2 regions of the Enterobacter cloacae complex sp. HYC080_NIDB genome follow, and region 2 is predicted to be linked to the other one. Evidence: riboswitches for the same ligand, from Rfam matches in the RefSeq annotation. Region 2 holds a riboswitch; the other holds the start of a gene.
The links. Region 2 has a riboswitch for thiamine pyrophosphate ahead of thiB (thiamine ABC transporter substrate binding subunit). Riboswitches for the same ligand answer to the same signal wherever they lie in the genome.

Region 1: another riboswitch for thiamine pyrophosphate. It lies ahead of thiM (hydroxyethylthiazole kinase); the one in region 2 lies ahead of thiB (thiamine ABC transporter substrate binding subunit).

Annotation. Positions count from the first base shown of each region.
Region 1 is NZ_CP114212.1:1,551,890-1,559,414, reverse strand. Features, by position in the region: gene O1723_RS07370 (nucleoside permease) at 1-935, shown strand, start outside; gene O1723_RS07365 (ADP-ribosylglycohydrolase family protein) at 932-1,936, shown strand; gene O1723_RS07360 (PfkB family carbohydrate kinase) at 1,933-2,886, shown strand; gene O1723_RS07355 (GntR family transcriptional regulator) at 2,860-3,606, opposite strand; gene thiD (bifunctional hydroxymethylpyrimidine kinase/phosphomethylpyrimidine kinase) at 3,649-4,449, opposite strand; gene thiM (hydroxyethylthiazole kinase) at 4,446-5,216, opposite strand; TPP riboswitch at 5,252-5,348, opposite strand; gene O1723_RS07340 (glycoside hydrolase family 32 protein) at 5,627-7,060, opposite strand; gene O1723_RS07335 (MFS transporter) at 7,077-7,525, opposite strand, start outside.
Region 2 is NZ_CP114212.1:3,798,692-3,806,216, forward strand. Features, by position in the region: gene leuC (3-isopropylmalate dehydratase large subunit) at 1-792, shown strand, start outside; gene leuD (3-isopropylmalate dehydratase small subunit) at 803-1,408, shown strand; gene O1723_RS18115 (Hok/Gef family protein) at 1,501-1,653, opposite strand; gene O1723_RS18120 (sugar efflux transporter) at 1,871-3,049, opposite strand; gene sgrT (glucose uptake inhibitor SgrT) at 3,170-3,322, opposite strand; gene sgrR (HTH-type transcriptional regulator SgrR) at 3,411-5,066, shown strand; TPP riboswitch at 5,103-5,203, shown strand; gene thiB (thiamine ABC transporter substrate binding subunit) at 5,235-6,218, shown strand; gene thiP (thiamine/thiamine pyrophosphate ABC transporter permease ThiP) at 6,194-7,525, shown strand, end outside.

The sequences.
Region 1 (7,525 bases), 2.2 Mb from region 2:
TCGCCTTCGCCAACGTGGGCGATGTCGAGGCCGATTTCCCGCGCATCCGCGTGATGGGAACGATCGGCTGGATCGCCTCCGGGCTGGCGTGCGGATTCCTGCCGCAAATGCTGGGCTATAGCGACATCTCGGATACCAATATTCCGCTGCTGATGACGGCAGCCAGCTCCGCCCTGCTCGGTGTCTTTGCCCTGTTCCTGCCAGACACGCCGCCGAAGAGTACCGGCAAGCTGGATTTCAAAGTGATGCTGGGTCTGGATGCCCTTATCCTGCTGCGTGATAAAAACTTTCTGGTGTTCTTCTTCTGCTCATTTTTATTCGCCATGCCGCTGGCCTTCTATTACATCTTCGCCAACGGCTATCTCACCGAAGTGGGAATGAAAAACGCCACCGGCTGGATGACGCTCGGTCAGTTCTCCGAAATCTTCTTTATGCTGGCCCTGCCGTTCTTCACCAAACGCTTTGGTATTAAGAAGGTCTTACTGCTGGGTCTGATTACGGCCGCCATTCGCTATGGATTCTTCGTTTACGGCGGCGCGGAACAGTACTTCACCTATGCCCTGCTGTTCCTCGGTATTCTGCTGCATGGCGTGAGCTACGACTTCTACTACGTCACCGCCTATATCTACGTGGATAAAAAAGCGCCGGCGCATATGCGCACCGCCGCGCAAGGCCTGATTACGCTGTGCTGTCAGGGTTTTGGTAGCCTGCTGGGTTACCGCCTGGGCGGCGTGATGATGGAAAAAATGTTCGCCTACAAAGAGCCGGTGAATGGGCTGACCTTCAACTGGGCCGGAATGTGGACATTTGGTGGGATCATGATTGCCGTGATCGCCGTGCTGTTTATGCTGTTTTTCCGCGAATCGGACAAAGAGATCACTGCAATTGAGGTGGTTGATGGCGATGCCGCGCTGACACAAGGGGAAGTTAAATGAAGCAAAACCGTATTCTCGGTGCCCTTTACGGGCAGGCATTAGGCGATGCGATGGGCATGCCGTCAGAGCTGTGGCCGAGAAAGCGCGTTAAGGCGCACTTCGGCTGGATCGACCGCTTTTTACCCGGCCCGGCAGAGAATAATGCAGCCTGTTATTTCAGGCAGGCCGAGTTCACCGATGATACCTCGATGGCGCTGTGCCTGGCGAATGCGATTATCGAATGCGACGGACAGATTGATGCGGATGTTATCGGCAAACATATCCTGAACTGGGCGCTCGATTTCGACGCGTTTAATAAGAACGTACTCGGCCCGACATCGAAAATCGCGCTAAACGCGATCCGTGACGGTAAACCGGTCAGTGAACTGGAAAACAACGGCGTGACCAACGGGGCGGCGATGCGAGCCTCCCCTCTGGGCTGCCTGCTCCCGGCCACGCGTCTGGAACATTTTGTGGAGCAGGTGGCACTGGCCTCCAGCCCGACCCATAAATCGGATCTTGCCATCGCCGGTGCGGTGGTGATTGCCTGGGCGGTTTCCCGCGCCATCGACGGGGAACGCTGGCAGAACATCGTCGATGCCCTGCCGGGTATCGCCCGCTATGCGCAGGAGGCGAAAACGACCACCTTCAGTGCATCGCTGGCAGCGCGTATTGAGCTGGCGCTTAAGACAGTGCGGGAAGCTAACGGCATCGACTCCGCCAGCGAGCAGATTTATCAGCTCACGGGCGCGGGAACCAGCACCATTGAGTCCGTTCCGGCGGCCATTGCGATGGTCGAACTGGCGGGAACCGACCCGAACCGCTGCGCGGTCCTGTGCGCCAACCTGGGCGGCGACACCGACACCATTGGCGCGATGGCAACAGCCATCTGCGGGGCGTTGCATGGTGTGCAGGCGATTGATCCGGCGCTCAAGGCCGAGCTCGACGCCGTCAACCAGCTCGATTTCGGCCACTATTGCGAAAAACTGCTGCACTACCGGGAGCAAAGGGAGGGCGTATGAACTCGTTTGCCCGACGTCTCGAAACCTTGTATGCCACACGCCCGGTGACGGTGCTGGGCGCGGCGGTGATTGACGTCATCGCCGACGCCTACGCCCTGCCCTGGCGCGGGTGCGATATCGAGCTTAAACAGCAGGGTGTTAATATCGGCGGCTGCGCGCTGAACATTGCCATCGCCCTGAAACGACTCGGCATTGTGGCACAAAACGCCCTTCCCGTCGGCCACGGCGTGTGGGCGGATATTATCCGCAACGCGATGGCAAAACAGGATCTGCACAGCGCCGTGGAGGCCGAAACCGGCGACAACGGCTGGTGCCTGGCGCTGGTTGAGCCTGACGGCGAGCGCACCTTTTTGTCGTTTAGCGGGGTGGAGAACCAGTGGCAGCCGGGCTGGCTTGATACGCTGTCTGTACCATCACACAGCCTGGTTTATTTGTCCGGATATCAGCTGGCCTCACCGTGCGGTGAGCTGCTGACGAGCTGGCTGGAAGGGTTACAGGAGGTGACGGCATTGATCGATTTCGGCCCGCGCATCGGGGATATTCCCGCCCCCCTTATGGCGCGGATTATGGCCTGCAGGCCGATCGTGTCGCTTAATCGTCAGGAAGCAGAAATTGCGGCGGAAAGACTGGGGGTGAAGCCTGAAAACCTCGGCGCGGAATGGCAGCGGCGTTTCGGCGCCGCGCTGATTGTCCGTCATGATAAAGACGGGGCGGCCTGGTATGACGGTGACGCTTCAGGCGTTGTTCCGGCGTTTCCGGCCACGGTCGTGGATACCATTGGCGCAGGCGACAGCCATGCGGGCGGCACGCTCGCCGGGCTGGCGGCAGGGTGGTCACTGGCAGATGCCATTCTGTTGGGGAATGCCGTGGCGTCCTGGGTGGTCAGCCACCGCGGCGGTGATTGCGCTCCCACTCGCGAGGAACTACTCCTCGCACACAAAGACGTATAGATCGCTACGACAGTAGCTGATGCTGTACTCAATCGGCCGGTGTTGCTGGTCAAGCGCAACCTGCTTGATCACCAGCACCGGTATTTTTTCGTCCATCTTGATGTGCGCCTGAAACTCGCTGTCCGGCATACGGGCGCTCACCCGTGAACGGGTACGCTGCGGGAAAATATTCTGACTGCGGAAGTAATCGTACAGCGAAATACCAATCGCATCCGGATCGGGAATTAACCCGACCGGCACCCAGGACTCTTCAATCGACACCGCGTCGTCGTCAACATAGCGAATGCGTTTCAGCATGAACACCTCGCTTTCAGGCTCGAGCGACAGCTGGCTGGCCACCTCTTCCGGGCATTTTACCACCCGTTTATTGACCCACAGCGTGTTGGGCGTTTTACCGCGCAGCACCACCTGCTGAGAAAAACCGCGCGCCTCTTTCAGCGAATATTCGAAGATGTTGTGGATTTGCGTTCCGTAACCCCGGGCACGCGTTACAACGCCCTCAGCTTCCAGCGCCTGCATCGCTTTGCGCACGGTGATGCGCGACACGCCGGTTAACTGGCTGAGATCGCGTTCGCCGGGCAGAATATTCCCGTGCTCCAGCACCCCGCTGCGCACCGCGTTTTTTACCGTTTCGGCAAATTTCAGGTACAGCGGTGTGTTATCAGCCGCGGCGATCCGTTCATTCAGTTGAGCGATTAATCGGGTATGCGCTTGTTCCATCTCTGTTTTCTCAGACGTGGTGTTTCCTGCCAGTATACTGGCTTACCACCATGCATGAAAATGATGAACCGGCCCAATACCGTGACCGACTTCCAGAGTATCGGCTTTTGCCAGCGCCGCCGAGAGCCAGGTCTTCGCTTCGCGTACCGTATCGGCCCAGTTGTCATGCCGTGGACGCAGCGCCGCCAGCGCGGCAGAGAGCGTACAGCCCGTGCCGTGGGTATTTTTTGTCTGTACGCGCGGGGCGGTAAAACGCACTTCTCCGTCGCGGGTAAAGAGCCAGTCAGGGCTTTCAGCATCATCGAGGTGCCCACCTTTCATCAGCACCGCGCCACACCCCATCGCCAGCAGCGCGTTTCCCTGCGCTTTCATTTCACGTTCAGTTTGCGCATGCGATGTGCCTAACAGCGCGGCGGCCTCCGGCAGATTAGGGGTAATGAGCGCCACCTGCGGCAGCAATTTCTGGCGCAACGTCTCAACCGCGGAAGCGGAAAGCAGAGGATCGCCACTTTTTGCCAGCATCACGGTGTCCAGCACCACGTTTTGCACCTGATAACGCTTCAGTCGTTCTGCCACCGCTTCAACAATGTCCGTTTCGGCCAGCATGCCGATTTTGGTGGTATCAATGCGCACGTCGCTGAACACCGAATCAAGCTGCGCGGCAACAAAATCCGGTTCGATTCGGTAAACCGACTGCACGCCGCGCGTATTTTGCGCCACCAGCGCGGTAATCACTGAACAGCCGTACGCGCCGAGGGCCGAGAAGGTTTTCAGGTCAGCCTGGATACCCGCGCCGCCGCTGGGGTCGGTACCGGCAATGGTCAGGGCGTTAATCCGTTTCATGCCTGCTCCTCCAGCGTATAAAGCGCATCAAGGAACGCGCTGGCAAAACTGCCTGGCCCGCGAGCGTGCGTAACGGCAATCGTTCCGGCACGCTTCATCCATCCGCAGGCGGCGGCAACGTTATCCAGCCTGTCGCCCGGCAGCGAACAGCAGGCCGCGACGACGGCGGAGAGCGCACAGCCCGTACCCACTACGCGGGTCATCAGCGGGTCGCCGCCCGCAACCGTTCGGGTGCGCTGTCCGTCAGTGATGTAATCTATTTCCCCCGTCACCGCCACAATGGTATTAGTCTGACGGGCCAGCGCCTGTGCAGCTGGCACCGCGCTGACCGCGGTATCGGTGGTATCAACGCCGCGCCCACCGGCGCTCATTCCGGCAAGGGCAAGGATTTCGGAGGCATTGCCGCGAATGGCGGCCGGTTTAAGGGCAAGAATTTGGTGGCAAAAGCGGGTGCGGAACATCAGCGCGCCCACGGCCACCGGGTCCAGCGTCCAGGGCTTTCCTGCCGCCACCGCGCTTTCAATCGCCCGACGCATCGACTGGGCGCGTGGCGAGGTCAACGTGCCGACGTTTATCAGCAGGGCATCGGCAATCCCGGCAAACTGTTCAGCTTCTTCGGCCTCAATCACCATCGCAGGGGATGCGCCAAGCGCCAGCAACACGTTAGCCGTGAAGGTCTGTACGACATCGTTGGTCATGCAATGGGTAAGCGGAGAACGGGTACGGAAATGATGTAAAACGTGTAAATCGAGCAGGTCAGGCTGCATGGGTTCGCTCCTGCCTTGCGTGAAGAAGCGATGACCGGTGAGGCATCTGACTTCCCTACGCTGGCATTATCCAGATCAGGTAATACGGGTATTTCTCAGCCTTCACAAAGAAGGGCACCCCGAGTCAAAATACTTTTAAAACAATGAGTTAATTAACGCTTATTGCTGTTGTTTAGTGTAACCGCGGCGGCGTGCCAGGCGCAAGGGGTTTCGATTTATCGCGGTACTCATCACAGCAGAGACCGGGAAAGGAATCACCTGTTCATCTTCGTTTATTACTCTGTCAGAGCAGATCGGCGGTGAGTAAAGAAGCAACGTAAAACAAAGGCGTCGCCTGTCGCCTTTTTATTTGCAGACCATACGGATTATGACGTCAGGAAATTCAGGACGTTATTCCTGACGTCATTCGTTTACCCTAATTGCCATGCTCCGGCATCGATAAGCGAAGCGGCCCCGGTCCACGCGAACAACGCCAGTTCGCGACACTCTGCATCAGGGTAAATGCGGCTGCTCAGGCACGCCTCCCCTTCATTGACAAACACTTCCACTGACGAGCTGTCAACGAACAGGCGCAGGCTTAGCGTGTCGTTCAGGTTCAGCGCGACGCTTCGGGTACCGCACAGGCCATACTGCGGATAATAACGCTCCAGCACCAGGCGCTGCATCTGCGCATCAACATAGACGCGTAAGCCATCTCCAAAACGAATGCCGTATTGCTCTGCACCGCTGTTGGCGCAATCCCACTTCAGCATGACCTCCATCGCGTCGCAGTGTTCCACCAGAGTAATCTGCTGGTTTTTAAGAGTACTTACTGGCCAGGGGAACCACTCTCCCCGGAGGCCTTCGACCTCTCTGGCCGGTCGCATTTGCAGGCGGTTATCCGCACTCAGCGTCAGTTCACGCGGTAAAGAGAGCATGCCAGCCCATCCATCTTCCTGCTCCGGCAGTGGGGATTCCCACATGTCCAGCCAGCCGATAACGATACGGCGGCCATCAGGGGTCAGGAAACTTTGTGGCGCATAGAAATCATGTCCGCGATCCATCTCCACAAACTCACCTTCTCGCACAAAAGGCTGACCAGGCTGCCACTCGCCCAACAGATAGCCACTCTGAAATAGATTACGATTTTTGTATCCTTCAGCCACCACTCCCTGAGGTGAAAACATCAGTACGCGCTTGCCATTGAGAGTGAAAAAGTCAGGGCATTCCCACATATACCCCATCTCTTTTTCTGCCACCGCAAGCACGCCCATATCCTGCCACGCGTGCAGATCTTCAGAGCGATATACGCGCACCTGACCCGTTTCGCCGTCCCGCGCACCGACGACCATGTACCAGCTCTCCCCCTCACGCCACACTTTCGGGTCACGGAAGTGATGCAGGCCAGGCGGCGTGTCAACAACCATGCCTTCCCGGCTAAAATGAATACCATCACGGCTGGTCGCCAGACACTGCACCTGGTAGAGATTTGCCTCATCATCAGGATCGCCGTGGAATTTATGTCCGGTGTAAATCAGCGCAAGCGTATCGCCATCCACCACTGCCGATCCGGAAAAACAGCCATCCTTGTCTTCTGCTCCTTCTGGCGCCAGTGCAACCGGGAGATGTTCCCAGTGAACTAAATCATTGCTGCGCGCATGGCCCCAGTGCATCGGGCCCCACTGGGTCGAATACGGATGATGTTGATAAAAGGCGTGGTACCAGCCATCAAACCAGACCAGGCCATTAGGGTCGTTCATCCAGCCAGCGCGTGCAGCGAGGTGGTAACGCGGATACCAGCGCAGATTAAGCCCCTCGCGTCTGGACTGAAGTTCCTGCTCTGCTTTCGTAATGGAATACGTCATTGCTCTACTCTTTCGATCAGATAGTGGAAGGTTGCGGCATGAGCGGGTCAGAAGAGGACTTACCCGAGCGCAAAAGGAAGATGGAGATAAACGTGGTGCTGAACACTAACAGCCCCATAATCAGATAAGACTGGGCAAAACCGTATTTCTCATAGCTGTAACCTGCCAGCGGCGACAGGACTGAGGCAATTACCGAGCTTGTACAGGCGAAGCCCACCAGATAAAGGGTGGAAGAGAGCCGCTTATCAAAATGTAAACTGTTGTATTTAAAGATTGAGACCAGCAAAACAGGCAGTTCTACTGCGTGCAATAGTTTGGTTATGGAGATCAATACCGGCCCCTCAACCAGACCCGATGCCACCATACGCATCGCCATCACCATTCCCGCGAAAATCAGGCCATTCTTCGCGCCGAGGCGATTCACCAGCCAGGGGGCGCAGAACATCCCCGCCGCTTCAAGGAAAA
Region 2 (7,525 bases):
TGCGGCGACGCTATTCAGGCGCTGAGCATGGAAGGTCGTATGACCCTGTGCAACATGGCCATTGAGATGGGCGCCAAAGCAGGCCTGGTGGCACCAGACGAAACGACCTTCAACTATGTGAAAGGTCGTCTGCACGCGCCAAAAGGCCAGGATTTTGACGATGCGGTCGCGTACTGGAAAACCCTGAAAACCGACGACGGGGCAACCTTTGACACCGTTGTCACGCTGCAGGCAGAAGAGATTGCGCCTCAGGTGACCTGGGGCACCAACCCGGGTCAGGTGATTTCCGTTAACGACAGCATTCCTGACCCGGCCTCCTTTGCCGATCCGGTCGAGCGTGCCAGTGCGGAGAAAGCGCTGGCCTATATGGGACTGAAGCCCGGTGTGCCGTTGACCGACGTGACCATTGATAAAGTCTTCATTGGATCCTGTACCAACTCCCGTATCGAAGATTTACGTGCTGCTGCAGAGATTGCTAAAGGCCGCAAAGTTGCGCCGGGCGTGCAGGCGCTGGTGGTTCCCGGTTCCGGTCCGGTGAAGGCTCAGGCAGAAGCGGAAGGGCTGGATAAGATCTTTATCGAAGCAGGTTTTGAGTGGCGTTTGCCGGGATGCTCCATGTGTCTGGCCATGAACAACGACCGTCTGAATCCAGGCGAACGTTGTGCTTCCACCAGCAACCGTAACTTTGAAGGCCGTCAGGGCCGCGGTGGGCGTACCCATCTGGTCAGCCCGGCAATGGCCGCCGCTGCAGCCGTTACCGGCCATTTCGCCGACATTCGCAGCCTGAAATAAGGAGACAATCATGGCAGAGAAATTTACCCAACACACAGGCCGGGTTGTCCCCCTGGATGCCGCTAACGTCGATACTGACGCCATCATTCCTAAGCAGTTTTTGCAGAAAGTGACCCGCACAGGTTTTGGTGCACACCTGTTCAACGACTGGCGTTTCCTGGATGACAAAGGCGAAGTGCCTAATCCAGAATTTGTGCTGAACTTCCCGGAATACACAGGCGCGTCCATTCTGCTGGCGCGGGAAAACTTTGGCTGCGGTTCTTCGCGTGAACATGCTCCCTGGGCGCTCACCGATTACGGCTTTAAGGTGGTTATCGCCCCGAGCTTCGCGGATATCTTCTACGGTAACAGCTTCAACAACCAGCTGCTGCCGGTGACGCTGAGTGACGAACAGGTTGATGAGCTGTTTGCGCTGGTTAAGGCGAATCCGGGCATGGCGTTTGAAGTGGATCTGGAAGCGGAAGTGGTTAAAGCGGGTGAGAAGACCTACAGCTTCAGCATTGATGCATTCCGCCGTCACTGCATGCTGAACGGTCTGGACAGCATTGGTCTGACGCTCCAGCATGAAGACGCCATCTCAGCGTACGAGAAAAAACAGCCTGCTTTTATGGGCTAAAGGCAATGGCCCGCGAAAAGCGGGCCATTGATAAGGGTGCGTTGAGGCTCAACCACTCTGGAGAGGCGGGGAAACCTTCCCCGCCAATACCGCTAACGTTTTGCTTCGTAAGCCAACACTGCTGCCAGCTCTGTTTTCTCCTGTCTGAAATGCAATTCACATAGCGAATCACGCACCATCCAGGTGAAGATCAACAGCGTCGTACAGATCAGAAACAAACCTAACAGCAGAGTACGTTTTGGCATTCCAGCCTCCTTATTGCTTTTCGGCAATGAAGAGACTAACCTCGCAATGTGTGTTGTGAAGTTGGTCTCCCCATCAGTTCTATTGATGTGGGACTCTCCACTGTTTGCCTCTTGCGAAAGCCTGAGGCAAACAGCCTCAAGCACCCGCCACGCACTCTATGCGCCTTCCCTTCATCTGTCAGAAAGTCGTTTCATTTCGTGAAGCCGCCTTCCAGAATCAAACATCCTTAACCCGGCATGTCAGCCCAAACGTGATGACCGAAATCGCGGCAATCATCCAGTAAACCGAGGCATGTCCGTAGCTCTGCGCCAGCGCTCCCTGAATCACCCCCGCCAGAATGACGCCTGTCGAAATGCTGTTGGTGAAAAGCGTGGTCGCCGAGCCAGCGCGTCCCGGCATTAAGTCCTGGAACCAGAGCATGCCGATCCCGGCCACGATCCCGATGAATATGGCATTGAACAGCTGCAGCGCCAGCAGTGCTTCGCGCGAATGGAAGAAGATCAGCCCAAGATAGAACAACACCCCGGCGGCAACCGCAACCACCATCATTTTGCGTTTACCGAAGCGCTTTACGTAATATCCTGCAAGAATCATCGCCGGAATCTCCAGCCCGGCAGCCGTTCCCATTAAGATCCCGGCGAGCTTGTCCGGCAGACCGAGATCGCTGCTGATCCACAGTGGCATATCAATGATGTACATGGTATTGCAGGTCCACATCAGCGTGGAGGCGATAAACAACATACGGACGTTTTTGTCCTGCCAGCCGCTCACTTGCGTAATCGGCTTATCCGTCGTCTGTTCGACGCGCGCCACAGACGGTAGCACGAAGGCAATCAGCGCCAGGCTGATGGCAAAAATGGCCGCGGCGATGGAGAACATGGCGGTAAAACCGTAGTTCAACGCCAGCATGAAGGCCAGCGGCGGGCCGATGACCCATGCAAGTGAAAGCTGAGCACGCATCACCGAGCTGAACATCACCACTTCCCGCGCGGAGTTATCCGCGTATTCTCGGGCCAGGGCGAAAAGCTGCGGCATGGCGGTATTCGCCAGCGACGCCAGCAGGACGCCGCAGGTAATGAGCGTCAGGTAATGGCGATTGAACGCAAAGAGTAGCGCGTTGCCCACGGCCATGGCGCAGCAAAAGAGGATCAGCTTGCGGCGATCGCCCTGGCTGTCCGATCGTTTCGCCAGCGCGAGGCTGACCAGGATCCCGGCAATGGCGTTAACGGTGTAAAACAGGCCGACCCAAAACGGCTGCGCCCCCACCTCGCGGCTGAGGAACAGGCTCAACGTCGGCGCCTGCAACGCCCCCGCCACACCCATCATAAAGGCTACCAGCATAAAAGCGGCATATACGCCATTCAGGCGGCGCCCCATCGTCATCAACCACAGCATACGCAAGTCCTTGTGAAAGCGAATCGAAATTGGGTGAAAGAATAAACGAAAAAAGCCAGCAAAAATATTTTGCTGGCGGGTGATAAACACCAATACTCAGTCACACATGATCGAGGCGAGTTAGCGGGAAGAGGTCGGTTTCGTAACGTCCCACTGCATCAGTTCTTCTAACATTTTCAGCCGCTGCTCTGCACACCGGCGGGCCAGCCAGGACGCTCCTTTTGTCGCTGAAAAGTACTGCTGATAAAACTGACGTGCGGTAGACCTCTTCATAATTTACCTCCTCACTTCATCGGGGAGAATTATTGGCCTAATATAGGGATAAATAAATTGCTGGTTTTTTGTCAGGAGTTCCCCTTTTATGCCTTCTGGTCGTCTGCAACAACAATTTATCCGCCTCTGGCAGTGCTGCGAGGGGCAATCGCAGGAGACCACGCTCAACGAGCTGGCTGACCTGCTCAACTGTTCGCGCCGTCATATGCGCACGCTGCTTAACACCATGCAGCAGCAGGGCTGGTTAAGCTGGGAAGCGGAGGCAGGACGCGGGAAGCGCTCACGTTTGACCTTTCTCTATACCGGTCTGGCGTTGCAACAGCAGCGCGCGGAGGATCTGCTGGAGCAGGATCGCATCGACCAGCTGGTGCAGTTGGTGGGCGACAAAGCCGCCGTGCGCCAGATGCTGGTCTCACATCTTGGACGTAGCTTTCGTCAGGGCCGCCACATTCTGCGGGTGCTCTACTACCGTCCGATGAAAAATCTGTTACCCGGCACGGCGTTACGGCGTTCTGAAACCCACATGGCCCGGCAGATTTTCAGCGGCCTGACGCGGATAAATGAGGAAAATGGGGAACTGGAAGCGGATATCGCGCATCACTGGCAGCAACTTTCCCCGTGCCACTGGCGCTTCTTCTTACGCCCCGGCATCCACTTTCACCACGGTCGCGAACTGGACATGCGCGACGTCATCGCCTCTCTGGAACGTGCCCGCAAGCTACCGCTTTATTCACACATTTCCCGCGTTCATTCCCCGACGGCATGGACGCTGGATATTGAGCTGTCGCAGCAGGACAAATGGCTTCCCTGGCTGCTGGGCTATGTGCCGTCGATGATTTTGCCCGCCGAGTGGGAGTCGCTGAACAATTTCGCCAGCCTGCCGATTGGCACCGGCCCCTACTCCGTGTCCCGCAATAACAACAACCAGCTGAAAATTCGCGCGTTTGATGACTACTTTGGCTATCGGGCACTGATCGACGAAGTGAACGTCTGGGTATTACCGGATCTTAATGAAGATCTCAGCTGCGGGCTGACGCTGGAAGGCCCCACCACGGGAGAAAAAGCGGTAGAGAGTCGTCTGGAGGAGGGATGCTACTACCTGCTGTTTGATAGCCGCACCCACCGCGGGGCAAACCAGGCCGTTCGTCAGTGGGTCAGCCACGTGCTGTCCCCCTCCAATCTGATCTACCATGCGGAAGAGCAGTACCAGACATACTGGTTCCCGGCGTACGGCCTGCTTCCGCGCTGGCACCACGCCCGCCCGGCGCACTGCGACAAACCTGCCGGGCTGGAGTCCATCACCCTGACCTACTACCGCGAGCACGTGGAGCATCGTTTTATCGCCGGGATCATGGCCAGGCTGCTGGCAGCCGAAGGCGTGACGCTGGAGATCAGAGAAGTGGACTATGACGAATGGCACCGGGGGGAGATCGTCAGTGATATCTGGCTAAACAGCGCCAACTTCACCCTGCCGCTCGATTTCTCGCTCTTTTCTCATCTGTATGAGATCCCGCTGATCCAGCACTGTATCAACCGTGACTGGCAGCAGGACGCTGCCCAGTGGCGCGCTGGCGACATGAATCTTGCCGTGTGGTGCCAGCAATTGCTGGCTGAACAGGCGATTGTACCTCTGATACACCACTGGCTGATGATCCAGGGTCAACGCAGTATGCGGGGTCTGCGGATGAACACCCTGGGCTGGTTTGATTTCAAATCAGCCTGGTTTGCGCCGCCGGAGCCATAACGCTTTCGTAATATTCACCAAATCATTACAATAGCGCCGTTCTCAACGGGGTGCTGCATCACAGATGTGCGCTGAGATAATACCCGTCGAACCTGATCCGGATAACGCCGGCGAAGGGATTTGAGGCTGTCGCTCAAAATCCTTTGCCACTCAACCCTGAGGTGCAAAGTGTTAAAAAAAGTTCTTCCTCTGCTGGCGCTGTTTGCGCTGCCTGCGTTCGCGAAGCCCGTCCTGACGGTCTATACCTACGACTCGTTCTCTGCCGACTGGGGCCCTGGCCCGTTAGTCAAAAAAGCCTTCGAAGCTGACTGTAATTGCGAGCTGAAATTCGTGGCGCTGGAAGATGGCGTGTCGCTGCTTAACCGTCTGCGTATGGAAGGGAAAAACAGCAAAGCCGACGTGGTGCTCGGGCTGGATAACAACCTGCTGGAAGCCGCCACGCAAACCAAACTGTTTGCCAAAAGCGGCGTAGCGGCAGAGGCCGTCAACGTGCCGGGCGGCTGGAACAACGACACCTTTGTGCCGTTCGACTACGGCTACTTTGCTTTCGTCTATGACAAAAACAAGCTGAAAAATCCGCCGAAGAGCCTGAAGGAGCTGGTGGAGAGCGACCAGAAATGGCGCGTGATTTATGAAGATCCGCGTACCAGCACGCCAGGCCTGGGACTGCTGCTTTGGATGCAGAAGGTCTACGGGGATAACGCGCCGCAAGCGTGGCAGAAGCTGGCCGCCAAAACCGTCACTGTGACCAAAGGCTGGAGTGAAGCGTATGGTCTGTTCCTGAAAGGCGAAAGCGATCTGGTGCTCAGCTACACCACCTCGCCGGCTTACCACATTATCGCCGAGAAGAAAGACAACTACGCCGCCGCGAATTTTGCCGAAGGGCATTATCTGCAGGTGGAGGTTGCCGCGCGTACCGCTGCCAGCAAACAGCCGGAACTCGCCGAGAAGTTCCTGAAATTTATGGTTTCTCCGGCGTTTCAGAATGCCATTCCTGCGGGCAACTGGATGTATCCCGTCACCCACGTTGCACTGCCGGCCGGTTTCGAACAGTTAACCAAACCACAAACGTCGCTGGAGTTTACGCCGCAGCAGGTGGCCGCGCAGCGAGCAGCATGGGTAAGTGAATGGCAACGCGCCGTCAGCCGTTAATTCCTGGCTGGTTACTTCCCGGACTGCTCGCCGCCATGCTGATGGTGGTAGTCAGTCTGGGAGCATTCCTTGCGTTGTGGTTTAACGCGCCGGAGAGCGATCTGCTCGCGCTCTGGCGCGATAGCTATCTCTGGCACGTCATTCGTTTCTCCTTCTGGCAGGCGTTTCTTTCTGCCCTGCTGTCAGCGATCCCGGCTATTTTTCTTGCGCGGGCTCTGTATCGTCGGCATTTCCCCGGAAGAGTAGTCCTGCTGCGCCTGTGCGCCATGACGCTGATCCTGCCCGTGCTGGTCGCGGTATTTGGTATCCTGAGTGTTTACGGTCGACAGGGCTGGCTGGCGTTGCTGTTTGCCCGGCTTGGTCTGGAATGGACCTTCTCGCCATACGGTCTGCAGGGCATTCTGCTGGCGCACGTGTTTTTCAATATGCCGATGGCAACGCGCCTCTTTTTGCAGGCACTGGAGAATATTCCCGGCGAACAACGCCAGATTGCCGCTCAGCTTGGCATGCGTGGATGGTCGTTTTTCCGCTTTGTCGAATGGCCTTGGTTAAGACGTCAGATTGCCCCGGTTGCCGCGCTGATCTTTATGCTCTGCTTCGCCAGCTTCGCCACCGTGCTTTCTCTCGGCGGCGGGCCACAGGCGACCACCATTGAGCTGGCGATTTATCAGGCCTTAAGTTACGACTACGATCCGGGCCGCGCCGCGCTTCTGGCGATCGTGCAGATGGCGTGCTGTCTGGTCCTGGTGCTGCTGAGCCAGCGCCTGAGCAAAGCGATTCCCCCGGGCAGCAATAGCCTCTCGGGCTGGCGCGATCCGCAGGATAGCCTGCACAGCCGCGTCTCCGATTTTATCCTGATCGTGCTGGCACTCCTGCTTCTGTTGCCACCGCTGCTGGCCGTTATCGTTGATGGTCTGAACAGGAATGTGGTGTCAGTACTGCAACAGCCCGTGCTGTGGCAAGCGACGTGGACCTCGGTACGCATTGCGCTGGCAGCCGGAGCGCTATGCGTGATCCTGACCATGATGTTGCTCTGGAGCAGCCGCGAGCTCTACGCGCGTCATGCCCGTAAAGCCGGACAAGCGCTGGAGCTGACGGGCATGCTAATTCTGGCGATGCCGGGCATCGTGCTGGCGACGGGCTTCTTTTTACTGTTCAACAGCACCATCGGCCTGCCGGAAAGTGCTGACGGCATTGTGATTTTCACCAACGCCCTGATGGCCATTCCTTACGCGCTCAAAGTGCTGGAAAACCCGATGCGCGACGTCAACAGCCGCTACGGTTTGCTGTGCCAGTCGCTGGGCATG